DNA from 3 places in the Halomonas sp. IOP_14 genome. Region 2 is predicted to be linked to each of the others. Evidence: predicted binding sites of a transcription regulator. Region 2 holds the regulator's gene; each other region holds the start of a gene.
The links. Region 2 encodes PhoB, which activates phosphate uptake and scavenging genes when phosphate is short. Its sites were predicted from a motif close to TGTCATANNNNTGTCANA; they were not measured.
Positions count from the first base shown of each region.

Region 1: the regulator PhoB is predicted to act here: its motif matches at 2,844-2,861, upstream of K7H09_RS08285 (putative 2-aminoethylphosphonate ABC transporter substrate-binding protein).
Region 3: the regulator PhoB is predicted to act here: its motif matches at 3,075-3,092, upstream of K7H09_RS01785 (PhoX family protein).

Region 1 is NZ_JAINWD010000008.1:10,723-15,924, forward strand. Features, by position in the region: gene K7H09_RS08275 (putative 2-aminoethylphosphonate ABC transporter permease subunit) at 1-591, opposite strand, end outside; gene K7H09_RS08280 (putative 2-aminoethylphosphonate ABC transporter ATP-binding protein) at 588-1,712, opposite strand; gene K7H09_RS08285 (putative 2-aminoethylphosphonate ABC transporter substrate-binding protein) at 1,759-2,793, opposite strand; gene K7H09_RS08290 (UTRA domain-containing protein) at 2,913-3,623, opposite strand; gene K7H09_RS08295 (HAD family hydrolase) at 3,616-4,341, opposite strand; gene K7H09_RS08300 (bifunctional diguanylate cyclase/phosphodiesterase) at 4,444-5,202, opposite strand, start outside.
Region 2 is NZ_JAINWD010000007.1:89,434-94,635, reverse strand. Features, by position in the region: gene K7H09_RS07510 (chorismate--pyruvate lyase family protein) at 1-143, shown strand, start outside; gene ubiA (4-hydroxybenzoate octaprenyltransferase) at 179-1,069, shown strand; gene phoB (phosphate regulon transcriptional regulator PhoB) at 1,195-1,884, shown strand; gene phoR (phosphate regulon sensor histidine kinase PhoR) at 1,887-3,173, shown strand; gene K7H09_RS07490 (hypothetical protein) at 3,485-3,799, shown strand; gene K7H09_RS07485 (hypothetical protein) at 4,451-4,753, shown strand.
Region 3 is NZ_JAINWD010000002.1:34,687-39,888, forward strand. Features, by position in the region: gene K7H09_RS01770 (ChuX/HutX family heme-like substrate-binding protein) at 1-635, opposite strand, end outside; gene K7H09_RS01775 (TonB-dependent receptor domain-containing protein) at 667-2,643, opposite strand; gene hemP (hemin uptake protein HemP) at 2,763-2,945, opposite strand; gene K7H09_RS01785 (PhoX family protein) at 3,156-5,202, shown strand, end outside.

The sequences.
Region 1 (5,202 bases), on a different contig from region 2:
AGTCAAAAACGTACGCCACTTAGGGGTTCCCAGCGCTTCGGCCGCTTCGTAGAGCCGCGCATCGCTATTGGTCAGCGCGGTGGTCAGCAGCATTAGCGCATGGGGAAATATCCAAAAGCACATGCCCATGACAATGCCAATTGGCCCATAAATCGAGTGGCCTGCCAGTAAATCGCGCAGAAACCCCTGATTGCCAAACAGATAGACCAAGCTAATCGCGGGCAGTAGCGATGGCGCCAGAATGGGCAGAATCGCCAACATGCGAAACAGCCGCTTGCCCGGCATGCAGGTTCGGGTAATCCCGTAGGCGCATAAAAACGCTAATCCAACCACAACAATGGTGGTCATCAGCGCCACCCGCAATGAGTTGGCAATCGAATTGACCAGCGCCGGGGTTTGAAAGTAGTGGGCAAAGTTGGCCAGGCCGATAAAGTCGCCGGCGCGGTCTTGCAGGCTCTTGATCAGCATAGTCACGAGTGGGAACAGCAGCCCCACCACCAGCAGTGCAACGCCAGCGAGTAACGCCAACAAGCGGATCAGCGACTCTAGCGATGGCTTGGTCGCCGATTTTACAAAGCTCTCGGCCATCATTGCTGGCTACTCCCGGCGGGGTAAAGACGGGCGGCTTCGGTGGGCAGGTGAATGCCTAGAACCTGCCCCTGGTAAAGGTTTAGGTCGGTACTATCGCGACTAGGCACATCGGTAATTAGCGTTTGGTTAGCGTCCGTTAGGCGCAGTGTGACCCGCTGAAAGGGCCCTAAAAATTCGATGCCTATCACCTCACCATTCAGCGCTCCCGCTTGACGGCTAAGTGCCACTGCTTCGGGCCGAATGGCCAGTTGGGCGGCTTGGCCCATTTCCAATGAGTGCGGCAGGCAGGCGCAGGGCGTGGTGCCCAGCAGCGCTTGGTTATCGCCCTGGGCGGTCACTTCCAGGAAGTTCATGCTGCCGATAAACGAGGCCACAAAGGCGCTGGCAGGCTGGTGGTAGATCTCGGCTGGGGTGCCCACTTGCTCGATCACGCCGTGGTTCATCACCACGATGCGGTCGGCCATGGTGAGCGCCTCTTCCTGATCGTGGGTCACCATGATGGTCGTCACCCCTAGGCGCGCCTGCAGGGCTTTAATCTGGCTGCGCAGGTGGCCCCGCACCCGGGCGTCCAACGCCGAAAGCGGCTCGTCCAGCAGCAGCAGGCCAGGCTCGGTGGCCAATGCCCGCGCCAGCGCCACGCGCTGTTGCTGCCCGCCGGAAAGCGCCGCCGGGTACTTGTTTTCGCTGCCCGTCAAGTTCACCAGCGCGAGCAGCTCACCCACCCGTGCTTGGATGCGTGACCGCTCTACCCGCCGGTTGCGCAACCCATAGGCCACGTTGTTGAACACCGTGAGGTTGGGAAACAGCGCATAGGACTGGAACACAATGCCGAAATCCCGCGCCTGGGTGGGCAGCGTGGAGATATCCTTGTCACGCTGAATAAGCGTGCCCGTCGTTTGCTGGGTCAGCCCTGCAATCGTGCGTAACAGGGTGGTTTTGCCGCATCCGGAGGGGCCCAAAAAGCAGACAAATTCGCCCTCGTTTATGGTTAGGGAAATACCATCCAGCGCGGTAAAACTACCAAAACTCTTAGTGACTGCTTCAATGGTTAAATGGGGAGTAGTGGGAGTCATCACCGTTGGTGTGTCGGCCGCCAGCAGCGATGTCATTGTCGTGTGCATAACCTCTCCAAGCCCCGGCAAACCGGCCGGGGCAACTGATCGCGGCTTATTGTTCGGTTTTACCATCGTAGCGACGCTGCCATTCGGCTAGCACGCGTTCACGATTGACGGCAGCCCACTGGAAATCGGCGTCGATCATTCGATCAGTAATATCGGAAGGGTAGTTTTCAATCGGCTGTGCCACACCTGGGTAAGCCACCACCGCATAGCCTTCGTTATACAGTTCGTTGGCTTCACGGGAGATTGCCCAATCCATCAGCGTTTGCGCGGCTTCCTGCTTGTCGGTACCGGCCACAATAGCGGCGGCTTCCATATCCCAGCCCAGCCCTTCTTCAGGGAAGATAACTTCAATAGGCGCACCCTGGGATTTCAAGCGCGCACCGCGGAAGGCAAATGACACACCCACTACAGTTTCACCGGTAGCCGCCAGGCTACAAGGGGCGGAGCCCGAATGGGTGTAACGGGCAATGTTGTTATGTAGGCGATCCATATAATCCCAACCCTGATCCTCTTCCCATAGCTGCAGCCAGCTGGCTACATCCAGGTAGCCGGTACCCGACGAGTTGGGGTTAGGCATGATCACATGGCCTTCAAACTCAGGCTGGGTAAGGTCTTCCCAAGAGGTCGGCATCGGCACGCCCTGGCGCTCGCCCTCAATGGTGTTGTAGCAAATAGCAGCGACCCAGGCGTCCATACCCACCCAAGCTGGGTCTTCACCATCACGATAGGCCACATCGACAAATTTGGGGTCGAGATTCTCAACGCCAGCGGGAGCGTAGCGCTCCAGCATGCCCTCCTCTTCCAACACCAGCAGGCTGGTAGCGGCCAGGCCCCAGATCACGTCAGCCTGGGGATTGTCTTTCTCGGCCAGCAGGCGGGCGGTAATCACGCCGGTGGAGTCGCGCACCCAGTTAATCTCGATATCCGGGTGCGCCGCGCTGAAGCGTTCGGCGTATTTTTGCAGGTCATCTGACTCAACGGCGGTATACACGGTTAATTCAGTGGCCTGGGCGTTTGAAGCAAGTGCAACGGCTGCGGCACCTGCAAGCAAGGTGGAGGGGAATAAACGGCGTGACATCATGATGGTGGGCTCCTGGCTAATTGGTATAGACCAGAAGTCTGCAGGCTTTAAATGACACTGCGATGACGCTTGTTTGACCGTTTTTTTAACTGATGATGACCACGACTAGGTCGTTTCCGCTAGCGCTGACCGGATAGCTCCACACTGATACACAGCGAATCGTGCAGCCAGTGCTCTTCATCAAACTCAATAGGGCGCTGCTGGTCGTCTAAAATGGCACGGTTAATATTTAACCCGGCAGTGCCGGGCGCAACGAATAGCTCTTCGGCATCCATTGGCGAAAGCGCTTCTGAGACCATGCGAATAGAGCGATTGGCCAGGTAGTGCCCCCAGCGCTCGCGCAACAGCCCCCAAAGCGATTGCCCACTATAGATATCTAGCAACTCTGGGGCACGCTCGGGCACCACCCACAGCGACTCCACCAGCACCGCGCGGTCATCCACGTAGCGGCGGCGGCGAATATGCTGAAACGGCTGGTCATCCGGCAGATTCAGTGCCCGCGCGGCAGGCAGATGGGCACGGGTTTCCAGCTTCAATACTGCCGTGCGTGGCTGCCGCCCCTGTGCACGTACATAGTCGTTAAAGCCCGCGTCACGGGTGGGGTCGTAAACTAAACGGGCAGGAGAAATAAACCAGCCGCGCCGGTTGCTGCGGTGGATTAAGCCCTCCATTTCCAACTGTGAAAGCGCTTGGCGCAGGGTCACACGAGTGGTGGCAAAACGCTCGGCCAATGACCGCTCTGCGGGAAGCTTGCCTTCCCACAGGGCAGCATTTTGGTCGATCAAGGTACGAAGCTGTTCGGTTAACTTTAGATAGTAGGCATCAGACATGCGCCGATTTTCCTGGCAGAGCATTAGGTGACGAAGCGCTTGAGGGCGCCCGCCAGTCTAAGCGCCGCCAACCTTCAACGCTAGCCACCTCAGCGAGTACTGGATCGGGATTGACCGCTACAGGGCAATCCACGTACTGCAACAGCGGGAGGTCGTTGCGGGAGTCTGAGTAGAAAGTAGTGTGGCTAGGGGTGAACTGCTGCTCGGCCAACCACTGTTTTAAGCGCAGCACCTTACCGCCACGATAAGAAAAAATACCCTCGCTGCCGCCAGTATAGCGCGCGTCTTCATTGATGCCGTGCTCCACGCTTAGCTCTACCGCCAGCACGTGTTCAATACCCAGAGTGGTCGCTATCGGCTCGACCAGATGCCGTGACGAGGCGGAAATCAGTACCAGGGTATCGCCTGCCTGGCGGTGCGCTTCCAGACAGGCCCAAGCTTGTTCAAAAATACGCGGTTGCAGGTGCGTGGCAACAAAGCGCTCGACTTCTTTTTGCACATCTCTCACTCTGCGCCCTCGCAGCGGTGCTAGGGTCATGGCCAAATACTCTTCAAGCTTTAGCTTCCCCGCGTGATAGGCCTGGTGCATTTTCTCCGCCCGCGCCATAAACGCTTCGGCATCGCTGATCCAGCCTTGCTCTATCATCCATAAATTCCAGCGGTCGCTGCAGTCTCCGTCCAGGAGGGTGTCGTCAAGATCAAACAGGGCCAGGCGCATGGGAGCACTCCTTTCATCGCGGGTTGGCGGCGCGTAGGGTATGCCAAAGGTGATGACAGGACGATGACGCTAATAGAAGACGACGATGAGCAAACTAGAAGACTAAGTAGTTAACCACTGCGTCGCAAACTCATCGGCAGGCAGCGGGCGGCCAAACCAGTACCCTTGTGCCTCATTGCAACCCATTGCGGCAAGCAAATTCGCTTGGTCGCGCGTTTCAACGCCTTCCGCCACGGTTTTCATCTCTAGCGCTTTTGCCATGGCGATGATGGCCTGAACAATGGTGCGGTCATTTTTGTTTTCGAGCATTTCACGCACAAAGGAAATATCAATTTTCAGTGCGTCGGCAGCGAAGCGCCGTAGGTAGGAAAGCGAAGAATAGCCGGTGCCGAAATCATCGATAGAGAGAGCATAGCCCGCTTGTCGCATGGCGTGGGTGATCTCAACGGCCTGATCTGGGTCGCGCATAAAATCACTTTCAGTGAGCTCCAGGGCGATAGCGCTCGACGAAACGCCGGCGGTGAGTTGCGCAATGTGGTGGGTAAGCTCAGGATCGGCAAACTGTTGGGCGGAAATATTGATCGATAGCCTCCCTGGCAGCCCACCCTCAGGCTGTTCACGCCATGCCAGTAGCTGCCTTGCGGACTCTTCCAGCACCCAGTCTCCCAAGGCACGAATCAAACCGCGCTCTTCAGCCAGGGGAATAAACTCGCCGGGGCTCACCCAGCCCCACTCGGCATCGTGCCAGCGGCACAGGGCTTCTGCACCAGTCAACTGACCACTGGTAAGGTTCACCTGGGGCTGAAAGTAGAGTTCTAACTTGTGTTCAGTAATTGCCGCGCTGAGTCGCTCGGTCATCTG
Region 2 (5,202 bases):
GCGTCAACGGCATACAGGAAGGCTGTGCCTGGGGAAGGCGCTCTGTTTTTTATCACGGCTGTAAGCACGGCAGTCTGTCGTTATTAGTGCAAGAGTATTTTTTGACGGCGATGGCGGATGATCTTGGCCTGCCTTCGCGCTAGGCTAGCGCCTGCATCTTATTCTTCGTGAGGTAAGCATGGATCGTTCACTGTTGCGGCCGAAGGGATGGGCTCGCGTGGCAGATTTTTTACAGCTGATGCGCTTGAATCGGCCGATAGGCACATGGCTTTTGATGTGGCCGACGCTGTGGGCATTATGGGTGGCTGCGGAAGGTGTACCAGGGCGAAATGTGCTGCTGATTTTTGTGGCCGGCGTTTATGTGATGCGCGCTGCGGGCTGCGTGGTCAATGACTATGCGGATCGCCACTTCGATGGGCATGTGAAACGCACAAAACAACGTCCGCTAGCGACGGGCCGTATCAGCGAAACCGAAGCTCAACTGCTGTTTATCGCCCTGGTGGCCGCTGCGTTTATTCTGGTATTACTGACCAACTGGTTTACGGTGCTGCTCTCGCTGGGCGGGGTGCTGCTGGCGATTATTTATCCGTTTATGAAGCGCTATACCCACTTTCCTCAGGTGGTGCTGGGCGCGGCTTTTTCCTGGGCAATTCCGATGGCTTTTGGCGCCGTGCTCGGCCACGTGCCGCTGGAAGCATGGCTGCTATTCTGCGCTAATGTGTGCTGGACAGTGGCCTACGATACCCAGTACGCCATGGTCGATCGCGACGACGATTTAAAAATTGGCATTAAATCGACGGCCGTGCTGTTTGGAAATGCGGATCGTTTGATTATCGGCTTACTCCAGCTAGCCACCCTGGGGTTGCTGGCTTGGGTAGGCTGGTGGGTTGGTTTAGGTGGTTTCTTCTGGTTAGGGCTAGCGGCAATGGCAGCGACTTTTCTGCATCAGCAGCGCTTAATTCGCGACCAGGAGCGGGATGCCTGCTTCCAGGCGTTTCTCAATAATCACTGGTCGGGACTGCTGATTTTTGCCGGTATCGCGCTAAGTTGGTGGCCTGCGGCTGGCTGATCGAGGCGATTGTCATGTAATTGTCATCAAGTCATGGTGTTATCGTCACTGACATGTCATTGATCTGTTTATCTTTGAACTGTTTTTCTTTGAACTAGTTTCTTTGAACACCGTGAGGCTCTGGTATGACCGCCAAGACCGTTCTGATTGTCGATGATGAGGCGTCGATTCGCGAGATGATCGCGGTAGCGCTGGAAATGGCTGACTATCGCGTGCTCGAAGCGGATAACGCCCAGGATGCCCATGCCATGGTGGTCGACCACCAACCCGATTTACTGCTGCTGGACTGGATGATGCCCGGCACTAGCGGTATTGAGCTGGCGAGACGCCTAAAGCGTGAAGAAACCACCGCTGAAATCCCGATTATTATGCTCACCGCGAAAGGCGAAGAGGATAATAAAATTCAAGGGCTTGAAGCCGGTGCCGATGACTATATCACCAAGCCTTTTTCACCCCGGGAATTGGTGGCACGGCTAAAAGCGGTGCTGCGCCGTGCGACGCCACGTGGCGTTGAAGACCCGATTGAGATTAACGGCCTGCTGCTTGATCCGGTGAGCCACCGGGTAAGTGCCCACGGCAAAGCGCTGGAAATGGGCCCCACCGAGTACCGTTTGCTGCAGTTTTTTATGACTCACCAAGAGCGCGCTTACACACGTAGCCAGCTGCTTGACCAAGTGTGGGGCGGCAATGTTTACGTTGAAGAGCGCACGGTCGATGTGCATATCCGCCGCTTGCGTAAAGCGCTGGGCGACGTGCATCAAAACCTGATCCAAACGGTTCGGGGTACCGGTTACCGTTTCTCTGCACGGGTGTAAATGTGCGTTTATGGAGTCGTGAGCTGTGGCGAATAGCGTGGCTGGCCACGCTGGGCACTTGCTTGGGCTGGCTGTTGGGCTCGGCTGGGCTGGGGCTTGCAGCAGGGCTTGCGGGATGCTTGTTTTACCACTTACGACAGTTACGCGAACTCTATTTGTGGCTCACCCTCCACCCTAACGATGAACCGCCTGCCGCTCGCGGGATGTGGGGCGAGCTATTCGATCGTTTATACCGCTATCAAAAAAGTCAGCGCATCACCCAAAGCCGTCTGCGGGCTACTTTGGCACGTATTCAAGAGTCGTCTGAAGCAATGCGTGATAGCGTGGTCATGCTTGATCGCCACGGTGATTTGGAGTGGTGGAACAGCGCCGCCACCGCCATGCTGGGGCTACAAACCGCCCATGATCGTGGTCAACACATTACCAACCTGCTGCGCGACCCGGGCTTTATCAGCTATTTTAATTCGCGTAACTACAGTGAGCCGTTAACGCTCACCTCACCGATTGATGAACGGCGAATCCTGCAGTATCAAATTACCCTCTACGGTGACGACGAACGCTTAGTGATGGCTCGCGATATCACCCGCTTGCATCGTCTTGAGCAGATGCGGCGCGACTTTGTCGCCAACGTTTCCCATGAGTTACGTACGCCGCTGACCGTTCTCTCCGGCTATTTGGAAACCTACAGTGATATCTCCGACCAGCTTCCGCCGCGCTTGGGACGTAGTATTCAGCAAATGCAGGAACAGACCCAGCGGATGCAGAATCTGGTCAACGATTTATTGCTGCTCTCGCGTTTGGAAATTGACCAGGGCGGCCAAGATCATCATCCACTGTCACTCGAGCCTTTACTGCAAAGCGTTTGTGATGATGCGCTGGCCCTATCGCATCAACGTCATACCATCACCGTCGCCCTTGAGAGCGATGCCCGACTGTTAGGCAGTGAACAGGAGATTCGCAGCGCCGTCTCTAACCTTGCCTTTAATGCGGTTCGCTACACGCCTGCTGGCAGCCAAATCACCCTGCGCTGGAAAGCTAGTGCTACTGGTGGCGGCTATATCGATGTGGAAGATAACGGTGAAGGGATTGATCCCGTTCATATTCCCCGACTAACAGAACGCTTTTACCGTGTTGATAAGGGGCGCAGCACTGCGACTGGCGGCACAGGTTTAGGCTTGGCGATCGTTAAGCACGTGCTGTTGCGCCACGATGCGCAACTACAAATTGAGTCCCTTCCCGGCAAGGGTGCGTTGTTTCGCTGCGCCTTCCCCCCCTCGCGTCTTGTTTAATTTAGCAAGTCATCCCATCGCATAATATTTGTAGCAATGTGCAATATTGGCATGCAAGGTTGGTAAAGCTTTACCCATGTGCCATTTTTACACAGCTTAAAGCGTTGTGTCGTGACTCAGTCGATGCCTTTTTGGCATAACTTATTTTTAATTAAGAGACTGATTTTGTTGTTTTTATTTATATGCTTAAGTTTTTTGGCATGCCTTCTGCAGAGTACAGATTGAAGGAAGATGACCGCAGGAATTGCTGGCTTCTCAGTAAGCCTTTCTTTCTTCATTAAGCGGTACTAAACAGCGATCGGAGGTAGGATATGACGTCCAAGGATTTTCTCAAGAAAGCTGGCATTTTAGGTGTATCTTTTGGTCTGATGGCAAGCCCATTAGCTTTTGCACAAACCGATGAAAATTCGGCGATTGACGAAAACCAAGGTATTACCGCTGACGAGCAACCGATGGATTCCCAAGGTACCGGTAGTTCAACTGGCAGTGATACAACAGACATGACTGACGATTTAACCCATGACGAAGGTGATGGTGCCAGCGACATGGATCCGCAATCAAGCAGTCACTCAGACGATGCTGAGTATGACAAGGATGAGCTTGTAGAAGAAAATGGCGGTAGCTAATTATCAATGACCTTTTAGATATCATTAAAAGCTTTTTCAGAGAATGAATAAGCGATTAACAGGATGTTACAAAAGCAAGAATGCTTTTAAGATTCACGGATGAATCAGTAGGCAATCAGAACACTAGTCAGGGTTAATTCCAAGGTTGGAGCCCCGCACAAGGAGTGGAAGCTAGCGTTAGTTATTACCTATAGCCAATTCTGATATCGGGCTCCGCAATGCGGGGCCTAATTTTTGCTGCCTACTTTTTATCTCGCTTATCCCCCCGCTACTTTCTCCCCTATCTTTTCCGCCGATCTTTCTTTGCGCCTCTCTATCCAATGCCATGTCTTGTTTTTTATGAATTGATGCCGTAGCGCTTTGTTGGCATCGAGCCTTTTATTTTGCTGAGTGTGTCATAAAGGCACAGACAGTTTTGCGCATGTGTCATTAGTGCACATGTAATTAGCGTGCTTTTGTTTTTAGCGGTGTATAATTGTGCACAATGTATTTATTTTAAATTATTGATTTATATAATTATTTTATTTTTATAAGAGAGTTGGCATTACATATGCTCTCTAGAGGTAGTGAAGCTAGCCGCAGTGAGATCTGGCCAGAGAGCCCTTCTCACTTCACTTCAGCGGTATCAAACGGTCACCAGGAGTAAATAGTATGTTTAACGATTTTGTTAAAAAAGCAGCCGTCGTAGGTCTCTCTTTTGGTTTGCTGGCAAGCCCGCTTGCCTTTGCCCATATGTCCATCGAAGCAAATCAAGATTTGACCGTTGACGATGAGCCTATTCAAGCTCAATCACATCATACCTCGGGTCAGGCTAAATTTAGCCCCTCTGATTTGATGTATGACGAAGGCGACCGCCCTCGAGTCATCAAGGCAGAGTCGCATCACACTAGCGCTCAAGCGGAGTACACAGCAAAAGATTTGACCCAAGACGTAGGTGATGGAAACGTTTGGTAACAAAAATTTGCAATTCTGAAGAAATATATTACGATTAACACGTGAGCTAAACACGCGAAAGCGTGTCACACCGATACGGATGCATATCGATTCAAGGAATGAATCAAACGACAATCAGAGCGTTGGTCAGGGTTAAATTCCAAGGTTGGAGCAGCCCCGCAAAAGGAAAGGAAGCTAGCGCTAGTCATTGTCAAAGTCTTGTGTCCTTAGACCCTGCTGATGCGGGGTCTGATTTTTTGTGGCATCCAACACCTCTCCCACACTATTCTTGTTTTAGTTTAAGGTACGGCTTTCTAGCGGAGCCTAATTTCATTGCGTCGCTATTTATACACTGCCCATCATCAGCCTGCCGGTGGGTTATGTCTCAGGCATCCGGTCTCACAATCATTTTGACCGTAAAGGGTGAGCTAACTTTTTTGACGCCTAATATGCAACGCAAAGCGTAATAG
Region 3 (5,202 bases), on a different contig from region 2:
TGATGGCGCTGGAGGAGGGCAAAGAACTGGTGCACATCGCGCATCGCGCCCCACTCGCTGGCCAGGGTCGGCGCCTCAGGCAGCGGGCGCTTTAGGCGAGGCATGCTCTGGGTAAAGGCAGGCGAGTCACTAGTGCCTAGTGCCGCAAGCGCCACCCAGGGGCGCGGCAGCGGTTTCTCCAGGGCAAAGCATTTGTGAACGGCGCAGCCATGCTGGTTGAATATTTGCAGGCTCCAGCGCCACTGCGCTTCTTCCGCGCTGGTGGCCGGCATAGGATCACGAATCAGGCAGGCCCAGTGCCAGCTCGTATAGAGCAAGCGTAGATCCAGGCCACCTGGGTCGAGTAACAGGCCTGTTTGTGGCCCGCCGCTAAGTTCAGGGTAGTCGCCGGTTTGCTCTAGCACGGCCAGCCGGGAACGAGTCAACGCCTTAACCCGCCCCAGTTGGGGCAGGTAGGCAGCGATATCGCTGGGCGAGAGCGGCAGCGTCCACACGTCGCGCCCTAAACGGGCGGCCTGCAGCTCGCCTTCACTGATCGATAAGCGTTCGGCAATCTCAATCGCAGGTAGCCGCGGTTGCGCGGCGCGCGCCGCGTCAAAGGCTTCGATAATTGCGATCTGTTGGGATGTAATCATGACGCACCTCTATCGGGTTGACTGCGTGGATTTACCACTGCCAGTTGAGGGTGGCGAACAGGCTGCGCCCATCGCCCAGGCTGCCGTCGGGGCGGTACCACACCTTGTCGCCAATATTGGCAAGGCGCAGTGAGGTATCCACGGCCGGGGTGATTTGCCAAGCGAGATGCACATCGTGCAACCCATAGCCGGGCAGGCGCTCGTCATCGCCCTGCTTATCGAAAGATTGGGCAAAACGCGCTTGCCAGCCCAGGCGGATATCGCTGTTATACAGAACCACCTCGCTTCCCAGGGTGGCTTCCAACGGTGTTTGACTGCCTAGGGGCTCGCCAGAATCGCGGTCTTTACCGGAGACTTCCGAAAGGCCCACAAAGCTTGTGAGAAGCGGGAAGGCGCTGGGCTGCCAGGTCATCCGGGCGTCATAGCCCCATAGCTGGGCGCGCTGAACGTTCACTGCCTGGGTGGTGCCCGCCATGATGTCGACGTGGGTGTCGATAAAATCGTCGGCGCGAGTATCGAAGTAGCTGGCACGAACCTGCCAGTCGCCCTGATGCCAGACAACGCCGCTTTCCCAGGTGTGGCTAGATTCAGGCGAGAGACTAGGGTTGGGAATCCAGTAATTGTCCGGTGTGCAGAAGGCTGGCCCGGCGCAGAAACCGGCAAAGTGGCGCTCGTTGGCGTAAAGCTCGGATAGGCTAGGAGCGCGGAAGGCCTCAGCGTAGCCCGAAAACAGCATCAAGGCGTCATCGGGCCGCCAGGCAAGACGAAAGCGCGGTGACACTTGGTCGTGGACGCTATCGGATTCATTTTGGCCGCTGGCGTCGTAACGGTCGTAGCGGGCTCCCAGGCCAATATCAAACTGCCCGGCGCCGCCATCGGCTAAATAGCGCCCAGCGGTAAGAGTAGTGTCGAGATAGGCTGACTGGGTATCGATATCGGCTTTAGGAAAGCCATTGGCATCGCCACTTGGCCGTTGGCGGGCCTGCTCCAGTTCGGCACCGAACACCAGCGTTTGCGAGAGCCAGCCGTGATCCATAGTGCGGAAGCCGTCGCTCTGAAGCCCGACGCGCTCTAGGGTGCGGTTGGCCTCGGGCTCGTCGATATCCTGCTGGCTAAAGGTAAGCTGCGAAGTGACTTCGGTGGCAGCGCTGGGCTGCCAGCGGTGGCCCAACTGGACGTTGTTGCTTTCCACATCGCGGTCGCGCAGCGGATTGCTGGCATCGGTTGAAAGCTGTTGTGGGTTGGCGGGCTGGGTGGCGCGTTCGTCGTAGTGCTGCCAGCTGATAAATACCCGCTGGTCGTCGTTTGGCTCCCAACCGCCTTTTAGCAGCAGACTATTGAGCGTTGCATCCTCTTCGGCTTCATCGCCCCCGGCGCGGCGAATATCGCCGGATTCACTGCGGCCGATTGAAAACAGGCCATCCACCAGGCCGTTGGCGGTATTGCGGCGGCCGAAGCCAGTCAGGCTCCCCCGCATTTCGTCGCTGGCCGTCGCACCGCCTACGGAAAGGCGTACGCCGCTATCTTCGCCGGGGGCAAGCAGGTCGTTGGCATTCACACTGGTGAAGCTGACGACACCGCCCATGGCATTGCTGCCGTATAAGCTGGAGAGCGCACCGCGTGCTATCTGTACTTCTTGAATCAAGCCAGGGTCGAGAAAGAAGTTACCGATGTGGCCGGTGGAGATATCCTGACGAACGCCATCCAAACGTACCAGCACACCTTTGCTGCCAAAACCGCGCATACTTAAGGTTTGGCCATTTCGGCGCCCTTGGCCAGCCACATGCAGGCCGGGTTGGCGGCTAAGCACGTCTTCAACCCGGCTGGCGGTGGCCAGCACAGCATCATCACGATCAATAATATCGATAATCAGCGGTGCCCGTGAAAGGTCCGTAGGTGCTCGGGTGCCGGTGACCGTCACTGGGTTAAGCTCGGCGTCGTCTGCTTGGGCGGTTAACAGTGGAAGCAGCGTTAAAAAGAGGCCACCAAAAGCGCGTGTGTGGTTCATAAGCCAGAGATTTCCAACAGGGATAAGTGGAAGAGGTCGCTGGCTGGGTGCGATGGGCTACCTGGCTGGCTTTGCTGTATAAGTCTTTAAATTAATCAGGGGCTGAAATATTAAGAGCTTTAGGCGTTAAGAATTAACTTGCCGCTTTTAGTACGGCGCAACACATAGCGGCGCTGTTCATGGTGGATAACCAACTGGTCTGAGTTGCCAAGTAATTCTTTGCTATTCACCTCGTGGGCCACCTCGCGGGTCGTCGAGGCCGACGTATCTCCCTGGCCAGTGCCCTTAGCGGGTAACTGCATGAGAGAGTAACTCCTGTGTTAATGATAACTATTAGCGTTAATTTAGCAGAGTTGCAGACATCCCTCAATAGGGTTTGGGGAGTAAAAGTGACTAGCATTCGACCTTTCTTCATCTAAATGCAGGCGCTCCGTCATCGTGCTGTCATTAAGCTTCTTTAGTGTCTCGTAACGTTCAATCGTTGACCTACAAACGATCAGGGGGAGACTAAAATGAGTAAAGAGATCGAAGATCATCGCCTGTTTAACCACAGCGGCAACCAACCTTTCGCGGATGTATTGGCGCGTCATGTATCCCGGCGTGATGTGATGCGCGGTGGTTTGAGCATGGCGGCTGCCTCGATGCTTAGTTTTGGTGGCGCTGCTCAAGCGCTTGCCTCAAGCAGCAGCCAAAAAACACCCCTGACACTGGCGTTTGAGGCGGTTCAAGGATCACGCACCGATGCCGTGGTGGTGCCGGAAGGTTATGTGGCCCAAGTCTTGGTGCCGTGGGGCACGCCGCTGAACCAAAATGTTACCTGGCAGCCTGAACAGCCGATGACCGCTGAGCGTCAGGCGGAGAGTGTGGGCATGCACCATGACGGCATGGCCGGTTTTGCCCTGGATACCGACAACGCCTCGCGCCGTTTTGTGCTGGCGCTCAACAATGAGTATATCGACCAAGCCGCGCTATGGGCGCCGCAAGGAGGCCCCACTAATGCGGATGAGGGCCAGCGGCCAGCAGCTGAGTCGCGCACTGAGATCAACGCTCACGGTGTCACCCTTGTTGAGGTCGAAAAGAACGCCAGCGGCCAATGGGCGCATGTGCCGGGTTCGCGTTATAACCGTCGCCTCACCAGTGCGACGGTGATGGAACTTTCCGGGCCAGTGGCGGGCAGTGACTACGTCAAAACGCGCTTTTCGCCTGAGGGTACCCAAACCCGTGGTACCAACAATAACTGTGGTAACGGGGTAACTCCCTGGGGCACCTATATTGCCTGTGAAGAGAACTGGCCCAATGTGTTCGTTAATCATGGCGAACGCTTCCAGGACGACGCGCGGATTGGTATTCCCACCGCTAAAAGCCGCTATGGTTGGGATACTTCGGCGGGAGACGCCTCTGAACAGAATGACGAATTTGCTCGCTTCGACATTACCCCGCGCGGCGAGCGTGCTGAAGATGATTATCGCAACGAAGCACGCACGTTCGGCTACCAGGTGGAGGTCGACCCCTATAGTGATGCATTGGCGGTTAAGCGTACGGCACTTGGCCGTTTCCGCCATGAAGGGTGTTGGTTAGGCAAGCTGGAAGCCGGTCAGCCAGTGGTTTACTACTCGGGGCACGATTCCCGCAACGAGTACGTATATAAATATGTTTCTGATGCTGCCTGGGATCCTGCCGATGCCAACCGCCCAGGTGAAGAGTACGATCGTCTTGCCATTGGCAACAAATATTTGGATAACGGCACCCTCTATGTGGCTCGTTTCCATGCTGACGGCAGCGGTGAGTGGCTACCGCTAACGCCTAGTGCTCAAACGCGCGATGGTCGCACGCTGGCGGCGGCGTTGGGGCTAGCCGACGACGATGCGGCAGGTATCATCATCAACACCTGCGATGCAGCGGATTTGTTGGGTGCCACGCCAATGGACCGCCCTGAGTGGGCTTCCGTCGATCCTGCCTCCGGCGAGGTGTATCTCACCCTAACCAATAACACTCAGCGTACCGCTGAAGAGACAACCCCAACTTACACTAATGACGGTGAGCATCTGGAACAAGTAGGTGTTGGTTACGATTTAGCGCCCACCAATGCCGCCAACCCTCGCGCCAATAACGAAGCAGGGCATATTATTCGCTGGCGCGAAAGCCGGTTGCCCAACGCCTTTACTTGGGAGGTGTTTGTGTTTGGCGCGGCCGCTGACGATGCCGATAATCACTCGGGCCTGACAGAAATGAATCAGTTCGCCAGCCCCGATGGGCTCTGGTTCGACGAGCGAGAGGACGGTCAGGGTATCCTCTGGATCCAAACCGATAACGGTTATGATGGAGTAACCGAGTACACCAACGATCAGCTGCTTGCCGTGGTACCGAATGGGCTAGACGACATCCAGGGAACCGGCCCGGTGATTAACAGCAGCAACCAGCAGCAACTTAAGCGCTTTGCGGTAGGGCCGAACGGCTGTGAAGTCACCGGTATTTTTGCCACGCCGGATAAAACCGCGCTGTTTATTAACATTCAGCACCCCGGTAACTGGCCCGCGGATGGTAGCGAGCTAGTGCAAG